2 regions of the Paenibacillus sp. FSL R5-0749 genome follow, and region 1 is predicted to be linked to the other one. Evidence: riboswitches for the same ligand, from Rfam matches in the RefSeq annotation. Region 1 holds a riboswitch; the other holds the start of a gene.
What was found. Region 1 has a riboswitch for FMN ahead of MKY85_RS16980 (DMT family transporter). Riboswitches for the same ligand answer to the same signal wherever they lie in the genome.
Positions count from the first base shown of each region.

Region 2: another riboswitch for FMN. It lies ahead of ribD (bifunctional diaminohydroxyphosphoribosylaminopyrimidine deaminase/5-amino-6-(5-phosphoribosylamino)uracil reductase RibD); the one in region 1 lies ahead of MKY85_RS16980 (DMT family transporter).

Region 1 is NZ_CP152005.1:3,859,010-3,862,182, forward strand. It holds gene MKY85_RS16970 (CGNR zinc finger domain-containing protein) at 1-178, opposite strand, end outside; gene MKY85_RS16975 (DinB family protein) at 322-822, shown strand; FMN riboswitch at 906-1,059, shown strand; gene MKY85_RS16980 (DMT family transporter) at 1,204-2,184, shown strand; gene MKY85_RS16985 (amidase) at 2,515-3,173, shown strand, end outside.
Region 2 is NZ_CP152005.1:4,348,928-4,352,100, forward strand. It holds gene ribE (riboflavin synthase) at 1-113, opposite strand, end outside; gene ribD (bifunctional diaminohydroxyphosphoribosylaminopyrimidine deaminase/5-amino-6-(5-phosphoribosylamino)uracil reductase RibD) at 140-1,243, opposite strand; FMN riboswitch at 1,563-1,729, opposite strand; gene MKY85_RS19335 (hypothetical protein) at 1,918-3,173, opposite strand, start outside.

The DNA.
Region 1 (3,173 bases):
TCCTGAAGTCTCTCATCAATAACTCATCTTCTGGAGAAGCAGGAACAGAAGCCTGAAGTTGCCATCGATCCAGAAATTCTTGCTGCCAGTTCGCCTTCCCGAGCCTGTCCTCCGATCGATCTCCCCCACGCCAATCGTGATAATCGCTGTTTACAAAATCAGTCCAAAGTCTGTCCATGTCTACCTCCGTTTAGTGTAACCATCTTAATTTAATAAAGGTGGTTACACTCTGTCTTTGATGTGTTATATTAAGTGTAACCTCATTAATCAGTTTTAGCTAGTTACGTCACACATCACAATAATACTCAAGGAGGAACGGCAATGACGAAAACAACAGCATTAGATGTGTTACTGATTCAAAAGGATGATACATGGGATCAATGCAATTGGATTGTACCTTTGTCGAAGTCTTTGGAAGGTCTTACAGCAGAGCAAGCAGCCTGGATTCCACCCTCAGGAGGATTAAGCATCTGGCAGTTGGTTAACCATATGTATTATTACAATCATCGCTTATTATGTCGCATGCAAGGTAAAGAACCTACCCTTCCTGCTGTAGACTCCAATGAATACACGTTTGGCAATCCTGGGGATGCAACGGATGAAGCCGGATGGAATACACTGATGAAGAGTACAACTCGATTAGCCCAACAGTTGCGAGATCAATTGGCTGCACTTGAAGAGTCAGACCTTGAAGCTGCTTATATGGACTCTGAAGAGAAATGGGCACACGAACTTGCCCGCTGGATACTTCACGATGCCTATCACGCAGGACAGATTGTGCTCGTTCGCAGACAGCAAGGAAGCTGGAAAATCGTTTTCTAAAAAAATGCTTGAACTGCTAGCGCTTACAGGAATAAGATGAACTTATTAATGTTACAGCTTGTTCAATACACTATATAATTGAATAGGATCTTCGGGGTAGGGTGCAATTCCCAACCGGCGGTGATGTTCTTCGGAACCAGCCCGCGACTCGCTATTTGTTCTTAACAAAGGACATTTAGCGACTGACTTGGTGTGAATCCAAGGCCGACGGTACAGTCCGGATGAGAGAAGATCAACACATTGACATGCCGTTCACGGGAAGGCCTCTTTCCTGACGCATGTCCTTGGATGAGCCCCCGTTTATTTGGTATATACCAAAACGAGGGCTTTTGTCGATTTTGCCAACTGAAGATTCCGTGTTCTGACGAAGGAGTCCTGAATATGGAAAAGACATCAGCAGCATCACCTGTTTACCGCAAGGAACGAAGTAATACCGGATTCTGGCTTGTAGTTCTCGGCGCCGCTTTATGGGGTGTCGACCCACTCTTCCGCATTATTTTGCTAAATACGATGACATCCACGCAGATTGTACTGGTGGAACATATCATCGTCAGTCTGATCGCCATTCCTGTGCTGTGGAAATTCCGGGCTGATCTGAAAAACCTGCGTGCTCGCCACTGGATTGCCGTGATCTTTATCTCATGGGGAGGTTCAGCTCTCGCAACGGTGTTGTTCACCATGGCACTTACGCATAATGATCCAAACACGGTTCTTTTATTGCAAAAAATGCAACCACTCTTCGCTATCGTGCTGGCTAAGCTGTTATTGAAAGAGACGTTACCACGTCGCTTCGGTGGATTGTTCTTCATCGCATTAGCAGGAACGTATCTGCTCACATTCGGCTTCACATTGCCATTAGGTAACTGGGACAACTGGATTCATGCTGGAAGCTTGTTATCCCTTGGGGCTGCTGCCTTATGGGGAGGTTCAACCGTTATGGGACGATTGATGCTGGGACAGGCGCGTTACGAAACCGTCACCTCCCTTCGCTTTGTCGTTGCGCTCCCGCTCCTTATTTTTATGACGTGGAACGAAGGTGCGGCATGGACGTTTCCATCCGGAACGGGTGAACAGACTGCTGTTATCCTCAATATTCTTGGTCAGGCATTGTTACCAGGTTTGCTAAGTCTTCTGCTGTATTACAAAGGTCTGTCGTCAACCAAAGCTTCTGTTGCAACACTCGCAGAGCTTAGCTTCCCGATGGCAGGTGTGTTGGTGAACTGGATTGCTTTCCGTACACTGATTACATGGGAGCAGTTGCTTGGTTTCATCTTGATCTGGGTTGCCCTCTTTGCCATTTCCAAACAGCAAGAAAGATCATCCACTGTGGCCGATGCGGCACCAAAGCTGCGAACAGAGTAAGGTAATATCCACATCACATATAGATCAATAATTATCAAATATTAAAAGAAAGCCATTGTACATCGGATTAGATGAGCAATGGCTTTTTCATTTCCACTCCATTGATATGACTAGATCATTTTCTCAATGAGTAATACGAGCTACTAACCCCCTATTTTATTCGATATCGCAACTGATATCGAAACTCCTCCCCTCTTTTCCCTTCAACCTCATATCGAATATGCAAATCATTGCACTACGTCTCTTCTATGTTTTGTCTTTTGTCCAATCCGGTGGTACGATGACATATGGAATAAACAGATGAATTATATTCAGAGAGGAACGATCATCATGTCTTCATTCTCATATACCTCCTACGACGCCGTAGGTTTGGCTGAACTGATCCGATCCCGGGAAGTATCCCCGGTTGAATTGCTGGAAGCGGCGTTTGCACGCCTTGAAGAAGTGAATCCGCAACTCAATGCGGTTATTCGTACATACGAAACTCGCGCACGGGAGGAAGCAAGCTTGGTTCGCCCTGGAGAACAACCTTTTGCCGGTGTGCCCCTACTCCTGAAAGATATCTCGCAATCCTTGGAAGGTGAATTTCTGACTTCAGGCTCCCGTCTGTTCAGCGAGCATCGGGCATTACGCAATTCCAATTTTGTCACTCGACTCCGTGATGCGGGTTTTATCGTCATAGGACATACGAATACGCCCGAGTTTGGCTTGAAAAATATTACAGAGCCCCGCCTCCATGGTCCAAGTCGCAATCCCTGGAATATCAACCACTCGCCAGGTGGATCAAGCGGTGGTGCCGCTGCCGCTGTAGCTTCGGGTATTGTTCCCCTGGCTGGAGCCAGTGACGGAGGCGGTTCGATTCGTATCCCAGCTTCCTTTAGCGGATTGTTTGGATTGAAGCCAACCCGCGGGCGCACACCTGTAGGACCGGGAGTTGGTCGTCAATGGCAAGGCGCATCGATTGATTTTGCCCTCTCTCGCTCGGTTCG
Region 2 (3,173 bases), 490 kb from region 1:
CCTATCTTGAGATCGTCCATGATGGCGGAAGCTCCGATATTCAGGACCATCGCTTCGCCTTTCCGACCAATACGCCGGATCTGACCAACTTCTTCCACCAAACCGGTAAACATGCTGCCGCCTCCCTTGTTTAATTTATTTATTCAGGCCACACCGGAATACCGCCAATGCTGATATTATCTCCAACTTGTTCGATCTCCAACTGATTCAATTGAATTGCCTGGTTCATACGTTCCACACCCTCGAAGCGGAAACTGCCAGGTGTATCATAACCGCCTACAATCTTAGGAGCGATAAACATGAGCAGTCGATCGACCAACCGTGCCTCCAGCATCGCTCCATTCAGAGTGCCTCCGCCTTCAAGCAAAATCGAACCAATCTCACGCTCACCCAACTTGCTAAGTCCGTTTAACAGATCCACACGTGGTCCAGGACCACAGCGGATAATTTCAACACCGTAGGCTTCCAAACGTTCAGCAGCTTCAGGACTGGCTTCGTCTGTTGTCAATACCCATGTTGGAGCAAGACCATCCTTAACCATTTTGGAACCTACTGGAAGACGCAACTTGGAATCCACCACGATTCGTACCGGGCTGATGCCTTCCACTTGCAAGCGGGTTGTAAGCTCCGGATTATCTGCGATCACCGTGTCGACACCAACCATAATGCCTTGGTGACGATGACGAAGGGCATGCACAATCTCACGAGCGGACTCGTTGGAGATCCACTTACTGTCTCCGCTGCGAGTGGCAATTTTCCCATCCAAAGTCGTAGCCGTTTTCAGTGTCACGAAAGGAAGGCCTGTTGTAATAAATTTAATGAATTTTTCATTCATGCGTCTTCCACGCTCACGCAGTACGCCAACTTCAACTTCAATGCCTTGTTGACGAAGCATGCTTATGCCTCTGCCGGATACTTGCGGATTTGGATCTTCACAACATACCACAACACGTTTTACCTTTTCATGAATCAGGCGTTCACTGCAAGGTGGCGTCTTGCCATAATGACTGCAGGGCTCAAGTGTAACGTATACCGTACTGCCTTCTGCATCGCTGCCCGCCATGTTCAGTGCATGTACCTCCGCATGACCGGTTCCACGTTTCAGATGGCTCCCAAGGCCTACAATACGCCCCTCTTTCACAACCACACATCCAACAACCGGATTAATTCCCGTCTGTCCCTGTGCTCGTTCCGCCATATCTAGTGCCAGTGCCATATAAAATTCATCATTGATCATTTCCAAATCCGTTCACCCCGCGGTTTAAAGTCTTGTTTATTAAAAAATCCCCGTCGAACAACCGTTCGATGGGGATGATGAGAGACAAATGTCAACAACAGGAGTCAAATGGATACAGCACGCCAACACTTTGCCCAAAACTTCATTTCGGACAAGTGAAAATAGACACATACCTTAATGAACATCAATTACAGGTAAAGAGCTTTATCGTGTGGCATATGTATGGAACTGTCCGGCCTAACCGGATCTTCCCTGCACAGTGCAAGACAAACACATCGTGACTGTACAGCCAACTCCTGCTGAATGCAAACCTGTTAGGTCTGCACCTCTCCTTCTCCCATCCAGACTATACTGTCGGTTCTGGAATTACACCAGATCAGCCATCTGCCACAGGCAGACAGGTCACGGACTTTGCATCAAGTGCTGGACATGTGTCCTTACACTCCCTGCATCACCGCCGGTAGGGAATTGCACCCTGCCCTGAAGGATTGCTTTCGTTATTAATTGGATGTTAGCACTTTAATGCCAAAAAATCAATTGTTTTTTGTTCCTTTTTGTCACATACTAACTTTTAATAAGCTAAGATACAGCAAAAAAACCGCATCTCACTAAGAGACACGATTTTAAGTTTTTAGATTATAGATTTTAGTTTACATCCTTCTCAGTTCCATCACAGCATTCTACATATCAGGAAAACACCAACGCACCATATGCTTCAAATCTTTGGCATTGTGAAATGGCAAGCGGTCAGGTTCTGGCAGCGGCGAACTGGGAAGCGGAATACCTCTCGCAACTCTTCTGACCCAACTTGTGGAATCGATCGCGATAGCCGAGCATTGCCAGCGTCCAGTCGTTCTCGGTCGAAACGTTCTCTGCAAATCGGTTTTTCCCGGCATGTCAGGAAAGACACCATCGAGATATTCAACGATAACGCGTTTGTCTCTGACTTCATGACAGTATACCGTCACCCATACACCTTCCCGGACCCGAACAGCATACACATCTCCAGCTTCTGCCTCCCCTGTGCCTGCATCAGGAGATTTCTTTGGCACTTTCCCTCGAACACTTCTCATCTTCTCCAATGCTCCCAGGATCGTTTCCTTTACAGGTGGACTCTCTTCAGGTTTATCCGCAAGAGATATGCTACTCAGATCAAAATCATGGAATATCTTGTTCAGGTTGTTCTCATTGATTCCGATAGATGAGTCCCACCACGCCAGAGGAGCCTGTACCTCAACCCGCACATTGGGGCGCGCGTCACGCTGTATGTAAGTCGTGTATTCTGTGATCATTCCGGGATGTTCCGGCGTATCCAGTATGCCAATCAGAGCTAATGTCTCAAGCAAGTCCCGATAAGCATATTCCTTTTGTGTAGGCAAAAGACGTTCCTTCTTGAGTGCTATTGCTGCTTTGCTGTAGCGTGTTTTTGGAGGTAATTGGCGCAGCACTGTTAACACCGCACAGAGTGTCCAGCGGTCGTAATCATTAGGTATTGGAAGCTCCTGCGCGGCAGCTAGCTCTCGGAGTGCCAGTACTTGTCCAAAGGGATCACCATCCAAAGGTGTTCCATTGGTCATGCGCCAATACCATTGTAACGTCGAGTCGGTTGCTTGATCTACGCTTAATCCGCAGATCTGACAAGTACTCGAAGATGGATATGGCGTGTGTTCATGGCTTGGCATACCGCTTGCAATAAGCTTGCCCGTAATCAGCGAGCGCCAGATCATGGGTGCTGACCACATCGATGCGACAAAGGCCTGTGCTGCTTCATTTATCGTCCATTGATTTGCAAGTTGTTTCAGCTCAGCGATCGTTTCATCATGCCCCGGACGTACAAACCGGTTCGGTTCATGCCCCGCTGTCTCAAGCGCTTCTAAATCCGGTGTGGATATACTCTGAGAAACATCATGTCGGGATGCCTGTAGTTCCTCGTCCC